Regions from separate parts of the Mycobacterium sp. Aquia_213 genome, predicted to be linked through region 2. Evidence: riboswitches for the same ligand, from Rfam matches in the RefSeq annotation. Region 2 holds a riboswitch; the other holds the start of a gene.

Region 1 (7,139 bases), 2.5 Mb from region 2:
CGCTCAAGGGCGCGCTGCACGGCGGCGCCAATGAGGCGGTCATGCACGACATGATCGAAATCGGCGACCCACGCAACGCGCGAGAATGGTTGCGCGGCAGGCTCGCCCGCAAAGAGAAGATCATGGGCTTCGGACATCGGGTCTATAAGAACGGTGACTCCCGGGTGCCGACGATGAAGCAGGCGTTGGGACGAGTCGCCGCGACACGGGACGGGCAGCGCTGGCTGGACATGTACAACATCCTGGAAGCCGAGATGTTCGACGCCACCGCAATCATGCCCAATCTCGATTTCCCGACCGGCCCGGCCTACCACCTGATGGGATTCGACATCGCTTGCTTCACGCCGATCTTCGTGATGAGCAGGATCACCGGGTGGACGGCTCACATCATGGAGCAGGCCGCGTCGAACTCCCTGATTCGCCCGTTGAGTGCTTACTCGGGGCGCGCGCAGCGGGCTTTGACGCTCAGATAAGCCGCCTATTCGCCGGGGCCGCCGTACTGCCAGACCAGGCTGTGGTTGCCGGTCATGGTCGGGTTGCACCACATCGTCCGGCCGTTGGCGTCCTGGGTGGTGGCGTGCAATACCGTGCAGGAGTCACCCGGTGCGGGCGCCTGGCCGTACGCGGTGCCGGCGCCGAAGGCGACGGCTGTCGAGATCGCCAGCGCCGTGGCCGAGATCAGGAACCGAAGTCTGCTCATGATGGGCATCTCCTAAGCAGGTGCCAAGACATCACGCTAACCTGCGCAGAACCTGCGGGCAAAGGATGTCATCCGCGATCCGCAACGCGCTTCGCTAGAACGGGTTCTAGTGTGTGGAACCATGGGATTTCTCCAACCCGAACTGCCGCAGGTCGACATCGACGAGTGGAGCAAGCTGTCCCGCAGCGAAAAGATCCGGCCGATGGCCCGGCACTGGGCAGAGGTCGGCTTCGGAACGCCGGTCGTTCTGCATCTGTTCTACGTCGGCAAGATACTGCTCTACATCCTGTTCGCCTGGGTCTTTGCGGTGGCGACCACCCGCGGCTTGGCGTTCCTGGACGTGAAGTCGTGGTACGCCGAGCCGATCGTGTTCGAGAAGGTCGTGCTCTACACGATGCTTTTCGAGGTGATCGGGCTGGGCTGCGGGTTCGGGCCGCTGAACAACCGGTTCAACCCGCCGCTGGGTTCGATCCTGTATTGGCTGCGGCCCGACACCATCCGGCTGCCCCCGTGGCCGAAGCGCGTCCCGGGGACCAAGGGCACGGCCCGCACGCTGGTGGACAACGCGCTGTACGCGCTGCTTCTGCTGGTGATCTTCCTGACCCTGTTCGCCGACGGCACCGGCCCGGTGCCGGAGCTGGGCACCCAGGTGGGGCTGATTCGCCCGTGGCGAATCGTGCTGATCCTGGTGTTGCTCGGCGTGCTGGGATTGCGCGACAAGGTGATCTTCCTGGCCGCCCGCGGTGAGGTCTACGCGACGCTGACGGTGACCTTCCTGTTCGGCGGGGCCGACATGATCATCGCCGCCAAGCTCGTGTTCCTGGTGATCTGGATAGGCGCCGCGACATCCAAGCTGAACAAGCACTTTCCGTTCGTGATGTCGACGATGATGTCCAACAATCCGGTCTTTCGGCCCCGGTTCATCAAGCGGGCGTTCTTCGAGAAGTTTCCCGACGATCTACGGCCGGGACGGTTGTCGCGGGTCTTCGCCCACGTGAGTACCTTCGTCGAAATGTGTGTGCCCATCGCGCTATTCGTCGCGCATGGCGGCTGGTGGACCGCGGTGCCCGCGGCCATCATGGTGATCTTCCACTTCGGCATCCTTTCGGCCATCCCGATGGGGGTGCCGCTGGAGTGGAACGTGTTCATGATCTTCGGCGTGTTCGCGCTGTTCGTCGGCCACGCCCATACCGGCCTGACCGATCTGAAAAACCCTGTGCCAGTGGCGATATTCATCGCGTTCATCGCCGGAATCGTGATCGCGGGCAACCTGTTTCCGCGCAAGATCTCGTTCCTGCCCGGCATGCGCTATTACGCCGGGAACTGGGACACCACCCTGTGGTGCATCAAGCCGTCAGCGGACAAGAAGATCAACCACAACCTGGTCTCGATCGCCAGCATGCCGGCGGCCCAGCTGGAGAAGATGTACGGCAAGGAGCGCGCACAGATCCCGATGTATCTCGGATATGCGTTCCGCGCCATGAACACTCACGGCAGGGCATTGTTCACGCTGGCGCACCGGGCGATGGCCGGCCAGAACGAAGACGACTACGTCATCACCGACGGGGAGCGGATCTGCAGCACCGCGATCGGATGGAATTTCGGCGACGGCCACATGCACAACGAGCAGCTGATCGCCGCGATGCAGCAGCGCTGCGGCTTCCTGCCCGGTGAGGTGCGAGTCGTACTACTGGACGCCCAGCCGATCCATAAGCAGACCCAGACCTACCGGCTGGTGGACGCCGCGACCGGTGAATTCGAACGCGGCATCGTCAAAGTGGCTGACATGGTCACCCGGCAGCCCTGGGCCGACGATGTGCCGGTCCAGGTGCTGTCCGAGCGTGACGAAGAGCCGAAGGCCGAGGCCGAGCCCGAGCCCGAAGCCGAGTCAGAAGAGGCGCCGCCGAGCGTCGAGCCGGAGCGCGGCCCCTAGACCCCTGCGCGGACTTCCTGCGCGGCGGCGACCATATTCTGCAGCGACGCGTTCACCTCATCGGTGTTGCGCGTCTTGAGCCCGCAATCGGGGTTGACCCACAGCCGCTCCGCCGGAACGGCCCGCAGCGCGGCCCGTAGCGACTCGGCCATCTCGCCCGTGGTGGGCACCCGCGGCGAGTGGATGTCGTAGACGCCCGGGCCCACGCTATTGGCGAAGCCGACCGCGTTCAGGTCGTCCAGCACCTCCATGTGCGAGCGTGCCGCCTCGATGGACGTGACGTCGGCATCCAGGTCGGAGATCGCGCCGATCACCTCACCGAATTCCGAATAGCACAGGTGGGTGTGGATCTGCGTCGAGTCGGCAACGCCGGAGGTGGCCAGCCGGAAAGACCCGACAGCCCAACGCAAGTAGTCATCCTGATCGGCCCGGCGCAGCGGCAGCAGCTCGCGCAGCGCGGGCTCGTCGACCTGGATGACCGCGATGCCGGCGGCCTGCAGATCCACCGTCTCGTCGCGGATGGCCAGCGCCACCTGGTTGGCGGTGTCGGCCAACGGCTGGTCATCGCGGACGAACGACCACGCCAGGATCGTCACCGGACCGGTCAGCATGCCCTTGACCGGCTTGTCGGTCAGGGACTGCGCGTATTTGGCCCACTCCACCGTCATCGGCTGCTGGCGGATCACGTCGCCGTAGAGGACCGGCGGCCGCACGCAACGGCTGCCGTAGGACTGCACCCAGCCGTTCTTGGTGGCGAAGAAGCCGTCCAGCTGCTCGGCGAAGTACTGCACCATGTCGTTGCGCTCCGGCTCACCGTGCACCAGCACGTCCAGGCCGAGCTCCTCCTGCAGCTTGATCACGTCGGCGATCTCCTGCCTCATCCGACGGTCGTACTCGGCCCCGTCGATCTCACCGGCGACCAGCGCGGCGCGGGCCTTACGGATCTCGACGGTCTGCGGGAACGAGCCGATCGTCGTGGTCGGCAGCGGCGGCAGGTGCAGCCGCTCGTCCTGGCTGGTGCGCCGCTGTGCCGCGTCGCCGCGGTGCACACCGGTCGCTACGACCGAGTCGAGGCGCTCGCGAAGCCGGTCGTTGTGCAGCCGCGGATCCTTCTTGCGGGACGCCACGGCGGCGTTGGAGGCCGCGATCTCCTGGGCGACCGCGTCGCGGCCCTCGTGCAGCGCCCGGGACAGCGCGACGACCTCGGCGACCTTCTCCTGCCCGAACGCCAGCCAGCTGCGCAGCGCGTCGTCCAGGCCGGTCTCCGGCTCCAGCGAATACGGCACGTGCAGGGTCGAGCAGGATGTCGAAACCGCGACGCTTCCGGCCGGGCCGAGCAGCGTCGCCAGCTTGGCCAGCGCCGCCTCGAGATCGGTGCGCCAGATGTTGCGTCCGTCGACGACACCGGCCACCAGGATCTTGTTGGCGAGCTCGGGCACCGCCGCCACCGCGGTGTCGGCGCCGTAAACCAGGTCGACGCCGATGGCTTCGACGGGTGTGCGGGCCAGCGCCCCCAACGAGTCGCCGGGGTCACCGAAGTAGGTGGCGACGTAGATCGCCGGCCGGTTGCTCACCTTGCCCAGGGCGTTGTAGACCGCCTCGGCCAGTGCGGGGGCGTCGGCGGAGATGTCGGTGACCAGCGCCGGCTCGTCGATCTGTACCCACTGCGCGCCGTTGTCGGCCAGCAGCGACAGCAACTCGGAGTAGATTCCGACCAGCTCCTGCAGGCGCTCGATCGGCGCGCCGCCGCCGTTGACGGCCTTGCTCAGCAACAGGAAGGTGATCGGCCCGATGACGACCGGGCGCGCCGGAATGCCTTGCTCGAGAGCCTCTTTCAGCTCGGAGAGCACCTTGTCCGGGTTCAGCGTGAACTTAGTCGCCGGCTCGATCTCGGGAACGATGTAGTGGTAATTGGTGTCGAACCACTTCGTCATTTCCAGCGGCGCGACATCTTTGTTGCCACGTGCCGCGGCGAAGTAGCGGTCCAGGTCGTCGGGAACCTGCGCGGCCCGGGCCGGCAACGCGCCGAGCATGACCGCGGTGTCGAGCACCTGGTCGTAGTAGGAAAAAGTGTTGATCGGCACCGAGTCCAGGCCGGCGTCGGCCAAGCTTTGCCACGTGTCGCGGCGCAGTGTGGCGGCGATGTCTTCGAGTTCCGCTCGGCTGGTGCGGCCTTTCCAGTAGCCCTCGGTCGCGCGCTTGAGTTCGCGTTTCGGGCCAATGCGCGGAGAGCCGACGACAGTTGCGGTGAATGCTTGGGGGGTCACGATATTCGTCCTTAAATCGGCGTGGTGGTCACCGCCAACGGACCTGCAGCCAATCCAAATGCGGTTTGCACCTAAGTACCAACCACAACGGCTGCAGCCTAACGCCCATTCCACGAGGCGATGAGCCGCCGGACGCGGCGCGTCCGACACAACTGGCAGGTCTCCGGACTCGCAGGCGCGCACCGGGTGGTGCTCCTAGTGGCCGTCGCTTCCCAGTCGTTCTGACCAGTGCCATATGACGGCGTTCGTTCCTGCATACCGTTGCGGGACAGTCCCGGATTCTCACCGGGTTCCCTCTTACGAAGCGTTACTAACGTTGCTTCGCTCAATGCCGGCGCCGCGGGTGGCGGCGCAAGCAGACCAGCTGCGAGATGCAGTTTAGTCAGCCTGCCAGCGCCTCCGCGATCGGGATGTCTCCGTTGTTGAATTCGATGGTCCGCCGGATCGTCGAATCGTCGGCCAGCGCGGCGGCCACGACGAGAGCGACATCGGCGCGCGACACCGAACCTTTGCCCTGCCCGACGACGATGCGGCCGGTCGCCGGTTCCAGTGTGAGCCTGCCGGGACCCAGCACCGTCCAGTCCAGTTCGCTGTCCCGCAGGTGGGTGTCCGCGGCGGCCTTGGCCTCCGCGTACGCGAAGAACGGATCATCTTGCGGCACGCCATGATTAGGCCCGGCACCGAAGTAGGACACCATCACGAACCGCTTGACGCCCGCCTGCGCGGCGGCATCGATCACCCGGATCGCCGCGTCACGGTCGACGGCATACGTGCGCGCCGGGTCGCCCCCGCCCGCGCCGGCCGAGAAGACGACCGCGTCGTGCCCGGGCAGCAGATCGGCCAGCGCGTCCGTGTCCAACTGCTCGATATCGGCGATCACCGGCTTGGCGCCGGTGGCGGCGACATCGTCGGAGTGGTCGGGATTGCGGAACACCGCGCTCACCCCGTCGCCACGTTCGGTGAGGATGCGGGCCAGCTGTAGTGCGACCTTGCCGTGCCCGCCGAACACGATGATGCGTGCCATGCCTCCGACGGTAGCGCCGTTAGAGCTTGACGCGCCCCATGATGATGTCGATGATCGGCTTGCCCGGGGGGTAAGCGTTGGTCAGCGACGCCATCGTGTGGCCGTAATCCACCAGCACCGTGATCCCGTTGACGCCGAAGGCCGCGGCACTGTTGAGGAACGCCATCACGTCGCCCATCTGCTCGGGCGTGTGCACCTTGGAGCCGGTCTCCTCGCGGTAGTCCTGGGCAAAGGTGAGCCACAGGTCGGCATTGGCCTGGGCCAGCGGGGTGTCGGTCGGGCCCGGGCAAATCGCGTTGATGCGAATGCCCTTCTTCAGCAGCGGCAGGCCCTGGGTCGCCACGTAGGCGTTGACGATCTTCTTGCTGGTGCCGTAGTGGATGATGCCTTCCGACTCGCGCGCCTGCGACCAGGCCACGGCCGCCGCGTAGTCCGGTGTGGCCAAAAAGTCGGTCAGCAGTTCCAGGTCGTTCTCCCAGCCCATGCCGGCGACCGAGGAGATGAAGCAAATCGCCGAGCCGGACGGCAGCTGGTTCTTTTCCAGTAACCGGTCGATGAGGTGGCGGTGCCCGATGAAGTTGATCTTCAGCAGGTCGGTCGCGCCGTCGGCAACACCGGCCGCCGAGAAGAGGGCGTGGACGGGACCGTCCAGCTGCTCGATCGCGGCGTCGATCGACGCGGGGTCGCGCAGGTCGACCTGGATGTACTTGGCTACGTCAAAGCTCACCGGCGCGTAATCCATCACGATGACTTCGGCACCAAGCTCGGCCGCTGACTTGGCCGCCGCGGCGCCCATGCCAGTCGCGCCACCGACAACGAGAGCGCGCTTGCCGTCGTAGCGCAACCGATCGACAATGGTCATGGAAATCCCCTTCTCGGATAATGCCAACGCGGTTCTAACTGCTCAACTGTATGGGTAACAGTTATTTGGTTCAATACCGGGTCCGGATTAAATTAGGTGGTCTTACTTGCCGCGGACGGCGGCACCGCGCAAGACGGTGTCGCGGGTGTGCACCAACGCCGCGCGCTTGCCGATCTCGCGCAGAATGTTCTCCGGTATCCACTGCAGGCCGATGACGCAGCGCGCCAGCATCGCGGTGGAGGGAGCCTCGATGCGGATCTCGCCGGCGCGGATGCCTTCGGAGAGCAGCGATTTCATCTGCCGCAGGCGCGTGGGATACGACCAGCCCGGATTGGCAGTCGGCGGCGATTGCC
Region 2 (7,139 bases):
GACCGACGACGAGTCCCGCCCCAGCGACGCGCCCAAGCCGGCACCACGTCCCGGGCCGCGACCGGGTCCCCGTCCCGGGCCGACACCGCGACCCAGCGCGCACCCGGTGGTGTTGCCCCCGACCAGCAACCCGCACAAGTACGGACGCGTCGACGACGACGGGACGGTGTGGCTGGTCAGCTCGGCCGGCGAACGCATCATCGGCTCCTGGCAGGCCGGCGACCGTGAGGCGGCCTTCACCCACTTCGGCAGGCGATTCGAGGACCTGAGCACCGAGGTCACGCTGATGGAGGAGCGGCTGGCCTCCGGGAGCGGCGATGCACGCAAGATCAAAGCCAACGCCGCCGCGCTGGCCGAGACGTTGCCGACGGCCTCCGTGCTGGGCGACATCGACGCGCTCGCGGGCCGGCTGACCACCCTGGTCGAGCACGCCGACGCCACGGTCGCCGCCGATCGCTCCCGTCGCGACGAGCATCGGGCCGCGCAGACCGCCCGCAAGGAAGCGCTGGCCGCCGAGGCCGAGGATCTGGCCACCAACTCGACGCACTGGAAGGTCGCCGGGGACCGGATGCGCGAGATTCTCGACGAATGGAAGACGGTCACCGGCCTGGATCGCAAGGTCGACGACGCGTTGTGGAAGCGCTATTCCGCGGCGCGCGAGGCGTTCAACCGGCGGCGGGGTTCGCACTTCGCCGAGTTGGACCGCGAGCGCGCGGGCGTGCGGCAGTCCAAGGAGCGGCTGTGCGAGCGGGCCGAGGAGATGTCCGATTCGACGGACTGGGCCGGCACCAGTGCCGAATTCCGCCAGCTGCTGACCGAATGGAAATCGGCGGGGCGCGCGACCCGCGAGGTCGACGACGCGCTGTGGAAGCGCTTCAAGGCCGCCCAGGATGCGTTCTTCTCCGCCCGCAATGCCGTGACGGCGGAAAAGGATGCGGAGTTCGCGGCCAACGCCACCGCCAAGGAGGCGCTGCTGGCCGAAGCCGAGAAGATCGACACCAGCAACCACGAAGCCGCCCGGGCGGCACTGCGGTCGATCGCCGACAAGTGGGACGCGATCGGCAAGGTGCCGCGGGAGCGGTCGGCCGACCTGGAGCGGCGGCTGCGCGCCGTCGAGAAGAAGGTGCGCGACGCCGGGGAGGCAAGTTGGGTCGACCCCGAAGCGCAGGCCCGAGCCGAGCAGTTCGCGACCCGCGCCGAGCATTACGAGCAGCAGGCCCGCAAGGCCGCGGCGGCCGGCCGGAGCAAGGAAGCTCAGGAGGCGCAAGCCAACGCCGAACAATGGCGGCAGTGGGCCCAAGCCGCCGCTGAGGCGCTGACCCGCAGGTCCTAGCGGCTCTCGGCCTGGTCCGGGGGCGTCTCGGCCCCGGGGTCAGCGGGGGTGTCCTGGTCGCCCAGGGTTTCCAGCAGCGTCCTGGACTGTTGCTCGGCGCTGATCCGGCGCCGCTGCTCCTCGGCCGCGAGCTGCACGATCGTGCGCGACCACACCACGCGGGCCCAGTGGAACGTCAACAGAATCACGGTGATCCATGCCACCCACAGCCCGATGCCGGGGCCGGGATGACCGGCGGCCGCGGTCTGGCGTGACCACACCGCCAACAGCCCGGTCGCGCTGGCTATCGACGAGCCCGCCAGCGCGATCCAGGCCAGCGCCCAGCGGCGGGTCAGCAATGCCAGCATCGAGAATCCGACGCCGAAAACCAGTGCCAGCCAGGCGAAGACCTTCGAAGGCAGCGACAGCGCGGCCGCACCGGCGCCGTGACTGCTGAACAGCACGTCCCAGCCGCGGACCTGGCCGGTATGCGGCAAGATGAACGATCCCAGCAGCACGAACACCAGGATGGCGACGATGAATGCCCTTGGGCCGGGGTCGATTTCGCGTGCGACGCGGCGTTCTGCGGCCTCGATCTCGGCGCGCAGTGCGTCAAAGTCCGTGTGTTCTTTAGTCATCGGGTACATCCCAGGGGTTCGACTTGTTCAATGGCCGGCCCAATGCCGGGCATGCCCAACCCGATGCCGCGCGGGCGCCGGCCGGCCGCGTGCGCGTCACCGGCTCTGGTGCGACGGTGGGTCAGGATGCCGGCGTCGGCGATCAGGTGGTGCGGCGCGGCCTCGGTGACCGCAGTGGTGATGATGTCGCCGGGGCGCACCGAGGCGTCGGCGGTGAAGTGCACCAGCCGGCCGTCGCGCGCCCGCCCCGTCATCCGTGCGGTGCGGGCGTCCTTGCGGCCCTCGCCGGTGGCGACCAGCAATTCGACGGTCTGGCCGATCAGTTCGCGGTTGCCCTCCAGCGAGATCTGCTCCTGCAGCTCGATCAGCCGCATATAGCGTTCCTGCACAACGGTTTTCGGTAGCTGCTCGTCGAGTTCCGCGGCGGGGGTGCCGGGTCGCTTGGAGTACTGGAAGGTGAACGCGGCCGCGAACCGGGCCCGGCGCACCACGTCGAGGGTGGCCGCGAAGTCCTCTTCGGTCTCCCCGGGGAATCCGACGATGAGGTCGGTGGTGATGGCCGCATGCGGCATGGCCGCCCGCACCCGGTCGATGATGCCGAGGTAGCGCTCGGCGCGATACGAGCGCCGCATCGCCCGCAGCATCCGGTCGGACCCCGACTGCAACGGCATGTGCAGCGCCGGGCAGACATTCGGCGTCTGCGCCATTGCCTCGATGACATCGTCGGTGAACTCCGCCGGGTGCGGCGAGGTGAACCGCACGCGTTCCAGCCCGTCGATGCCGCCACAGGACCGCAGCAGCTCGGCGAAGGCCCCATGGTTACGGGGCAATGCCGGATCGGCGAACGAGACGCCGTAGGCGTTGACGTTCTGCCCCAGCAGCGTGACTTCCAGCACGCCGTCGGCCACCAGCGATCGCACCTCGGCCAGGATATCTGCCGGGCTGCGGTCGACCTCCTTGCCCCGCAGCGACGGGACAATGCAGAACGTGCAGCTGTTGTTGCAACCGACGGAGATGGAAACCCAAGCGGCATAGGCAGATTCGCGGGCGCTGGGCAGCGACGACGGGAACTCCTGGAGTGCCTCGACGATTTCCACCTGGGCGACTTTGTTGTGCCGGGCCCGGTCGAGCAGGGTGGGCAGCGACCCGATGTTATGCGTACCGAAGACCACATCGACCCAGGGCATCTTGCGCAGCAAGGATTCTCGGTCCTTCTGGGCCAGGCAGCCGCCGACCGCGATCTGGAAGTCGGGATTCTCACGCTTGCGCGGGGCCAGATGGCTGAGGTTGCCGTAGAGCTTGTTGTCGGCGTTTTCACGCACCGCGCAGGTGTTGAAGACCACCACATCCGCGTCGGCGCCCTCGTCGGCGCGGTGGTAGCCGGCGGCCTCGAGCAGGCCCGCCAACCGCTCGGAATCGTGGACATTCATCTGACAGCCGTAGGTGCGCACCTGGTAGGTACGCGCCGAAGCCACTGTCGAAGTCACGGGGCCATGGTACGGCGACCGGGGCCTACCCCATTAACGCGCAGCTAGACGCGGCGGCGTTCCCGTTCGGCGTTCAGCTCGGCGAGGACAACCTCGCAGGCCAGGTTCTGGCTGTAGCCACGGCGGGCCAGCATTCCCACCAGCCGGCGAGTGATCCGCGCGTCGTCCCCGCTGAGCGTGTCCCGCCGCAACTTGGCCCGCACCAGCTCTTCGGCCCGGTCTCGCTCGGCACCGGCGTCAATGCCGGCCAGTGCCGTGTTGATGAGCTCTTTGTCGACGCCCTTGGTGTGCAGCTCGGCGGCCAATGCGCGCCTGCTCTTTCCCGCCCTGGTGTGCCGGGACTGCACCCACTGCTGGGCGAAGTCGGCGTCATCCACCAGCCCGACGGCGGCCAGCCGGTCGAGCACCCGAGCACTGACGTCGTCGGGGTATCCGCGTTTCGCAAGCTGACCGGACAACTCGGCCCGGGTGCGCGACCTCGCGGTGAGCAGGCGCAGGCACAGTGCCCGCGCCTGCTCTTCGCGGGAGGGCTCAGAAGTCGACGGGTGCGGGCAAGACGTCGTCATCGGTCACCACGGCACCAATGCCCAGCTTTTCCTTGATCTTCTTTTCGATCTCGTTGGCAACGTCGCCGTTCTCCACCAAGAAGTTGCGGACGTTCTCCTTGCCCTGGCCGAGTTGTTCGCCTTCGTAGGTGAACCAGGAACCGGACTTGCGAATGAAGCCCTGGTCCACACCCATGTCGATCAGCGAGCCTTCCCTGCTGATGCCACGGCCGTAGAGGATGTCGAACTCGGCTTGCTTGAAGGGCGGCGCCACCTTGTTCTTGACGACCTTGACCCGGGTGCGGTTGCCGACCGCGTCGGTGCCGTCCTTGAGCGTCTCGATCCGGCGCACATCCAGGCGCACGGACGCGTAGAACTTCAACGCCTTTCCACCCGTGGTGGTTTCGGGGCTGCCGAACATCACCCCGATCTTCTCGCGGAGCTGGTTGATGAAGATCGCCGTGGTTTTTGAATTGCTCAGCGCGCCAGTCATTTTCCGCAGCGCCTGGCTCATCAGCCGGGCCTGCAGGCCGACGTGGCTGTCGCCCATCTCGCCCTCGAGCTCCGCGCGCGGCACCAGTGCGGCCACCGAGTCGATGACCAGAATGTCCAGGGCGCCGGAGCGGATCAGCATGTCGGCGATCTCCAGGGCCTGCTCCCCGGTGTCGGGTTGGCTGACCAGCAGGGAATCGGTGTCAACGCCGAGTTTCTTGGCGTAGTCCGGGTCCAGGGCGTGCTCGGCGTCGATGAACGCCGCGACGCCGCCGGCCGCCTGGGCATTGGCCACCGCGTGCAGGGCGACGGTTGTCTTACCTGAGGACTCCGGGCCGTAGATCTCCACGACCCGGCCGCGGGGCAGGCCACCGATGCCCAGGGCCACGTCCAGCGCGATGGATCCGGTCGGAATGATCGAGATCGGCTGACGTGTCTCGTCGCCGAGACGCATCACCGAGCCTTTGCCGTAGCTCTTCTCGATCTGGGCCATTGCCAGTTCGAGGGCCTTTTCGCGGTCGGGCGCTTGCGCCATGGTGTCTCTCCTGTAGTCGTCGTTCTCTGACCGGTATCGGTCGGTTGGCCGTGACACTAGAGAGACCCACCGACAAGTCATCGTCGAACGATCCCCACAGTAGACGAACACCTGTTCGATTCAAGTTCGACACGCCGCGGGAGTTACGTGTGGCAATATCGGCTACCGAAAGGGCGCCGACGGGCTGCATGAACTTGAGGAAACCGGTGCGAATCCGGTGCGGTCCCGCCACTGTGATCGGGCACATCCGAGACCCGAGAGCCAGATACTCACCGCCGGCGCTTCCTCACTAGACGCTGGGGCGGATCTCCCCAGAGAGGCTGGATGCGCACGCATGGATATCTCCGGCGAGCTTGCCGAAATATCTTCCTACAAAGGGTTTTTCGCGCTGACCGTGGGCGGCGCGGGGACAGGTTGGCACCCGGTCCGCCAGGACTACGCCGACGGCTTCGCCGGTTTGATCGACACCACCGCGAAGCGCTACAACACGACGGACGTACGGATCGGCGCCTCGCTGGTCCACCTCGGCCACGCCACCCGGCTGTGGTCACCGGTGCTGGCCTGCGCGTTGGCCCACGGCGTCGTCCCGGACCTCAAAGACCTGGAACGCGCCGACGACGGCGCGCAGTTGCGCCTGCCCGAGCCCGCCGGAGAGCCGGTCGAGCACATCTCGGCGGAATTGTTGTATCGCCTTGTGGTGCAACACCATATGCAGCCGTTCGCGGCCGGCCTGCAGGTCAAACTGGCGCCCGCACTGCTGGCGGGCAACATTTCGTCCGCGCTCGTCGGCGCATCGCGCGCACTGCTCATGGCCCGGCCCGACCTGCGCGCGCGGATCGTCGAGAGCACCGAGTCGCTGCTGGAAACCGGCGTGCTGTCGGGATCCGGCGCGATCACCGGCTCACATCTGGGCTTCAAGCGCGACAGCTGCTGCCTGTTCTATCGCCTGCCCGGGCGATCCGTCTGCGGTGACTGCGTGTTTCGCGAGGCACCACGGTCCAGCAGGCGTTGAGTGTGCAGCCAGGGCGGGCAGTGTGCGCCCAGGGCGGCCTGGATGCACACTCGCGAGCGGGCGAGCGGGTCAGCGGGTAAGGCGGCTCACCACTGCTCGCGGGGCACGTCGAAGTCGACGCACAACGCCCGCCAGACGTCGCGGGGTTCGGCGCCGTCCTCGATCGCCTGGGCGGCGGTCCGGCCCTCGAAACCCGGCAGCACGTGATCTACCAGCACCGATGCGCCGTACGCCGCGCCAAACCGCAGCACCACCCGCTCGTTGAACTCCGTCAGCCGCACGCCAGCCAACATACCGAGCACGGTCATTTCGCGAGCGCCAGCGCCTGGTGGCATACCCGCACCGGGTCGGCGACGCGGTGGAGGCCGGACGCGGCGGTGCGGGCGGCCTCGCGGTAGCGGGGGGTTGCCAACACGTCGTTGACCGCCTCCACCAACACCTCGGCGGTCAGCGGCCGAATCAGCCGCGCGCTGCCCTGCCGCATCACCCGGTTCGCGATCTCCCACTGGTCGCCGCCGCCGGGCACCACCACCAGCGGCACGCCGGCCAGCAGCGTCTTGGCCACCATTCCATGACCGCCGCCGCAGATCACCAAATCGGCGTGTGCCAGCAGCTCGTCCTGACGCCCCAGCCCGACGAGGGCCCACGGCGGCACGGTCAGATCCGGTCCGGCCAACCGGGACACCAGCAGGCGCGACCCCACCGGCAACGTCTCCCCCGGTGTCAGGCACCCCAGCGCGACTTCGGCCAGACCTTCGGTCCCGATCAAGGCGGTCGACGGCGCGATGACGATTACCGGCCCGGAGCCGGCGGGCACTTCGAGGATGTGATCGGTCGGCTCGAAGTGCAGCGGCCCGACCACGACGGCCTCGGCCGGCCAGTCCGGGCGGGACACTTCCAGCGCGGGCAGCGTGGCGATCAACCGTCGCAGCGGCCCGGGATCGCGCGCCGGCAGGCCGATCTCGGCCCGGGAGATCTCACGCTGCGCCAGGCCCGCACGCACCGAGCGCGCCGTCAGCGCCCGCATCGTGGCATCGCGCAGCCGGCCGCGGACGCCGGTACCGGGCGCCAGCCCGCTGCCGATCGGTGGCAACCCTTTCGACGGCAGGTACAGCGGG

Evidence for each region. A riboswitch is a leader RNA that binds a small molecule or an ion and turns the genes downstream of it on or off. The one in region 2 is predicted to bind cobalamin.
Region 1: it holds a riboswitch for cobalamin, as region 2 does, so the genes downstream of both, metE (5-methyltetrahydropteroyltriglutamate--homocysteine S-methyltransferase) here and LMQ14_RS17770 ((2Fe-2S)-binding protein) in region 2, are expected to answer to the same signal.

What each region holds. Positions count from the first base shown of each region.
Region 1 covers NZ_CP113116.1:1,319,769-1,326,907, forward strand. Annotated here, with positions in the region: gene LMQ14_RS06360 (bifunctional 2-methylcitrate synthase/citrate synthase) at 1-473, shown strand, start outside; gene LMQ14_RS06365 (hypothetical protein) at 479-700, opposite strand; partial or broken gene LMQ14_RS06370 (DUF3556 domain-containing protein) at 822-2,534, shown strand; gene metE (5-methyltetrahydropteroyltriglutamate--homocysteine S-methyltransferase) at 2,630-4,900, opposite strand; cobalamin riboswitch at 5,037-5,230, opposite strand; gene LMQ14_RS06380 (SDR family oxidoreductase) at 5,283-5,924, opposite strand; gene LMQ14_RS06385 (SDR family oxidoreductase) at 5,944-6,786, opposite strand; gene LMQ14_RS06390 (TetR/AcrR family transcriptional regulator) at 6,889-7,139, opposite strand, start outside.
Region 2 covers NZ_CP113116.1:3,799,773-3,806,911, forward strand. Annotated here, with positions in the region: gene LMQ14_RS17745 (DUF349 domain-containing protein) at 1-1,333, shown strand, start outside; gene LMQ14_RS17750 (hypothetical protein) at 1,330-1,959, opposite strand; gene miaB (tRNA (N6-isopentenyl adenosine(37)-C2)-methylthiotransferase MiaB) at 1,947-3,380, opposite strand; gene recX (recombination regulator RecX) at 3,482-4,003, opposite strand; gene recA (recombinase RecA) at 3,969-5,009, opposite strand; cobalamin riboswitch at 5,173-5,301, shown strand; gene LMQ14_RS17770 ((2Fe-2S)-binding protein) at 5,344-6,021, shown strand; gene LMQ14_RS17775 (DUF3046 domain-containing protein) at 6,108-6,302, opposite strand; gene LMQ14_RS17780 (glycosyltransferase) at 6,326-7,139, opposite strand, start outside.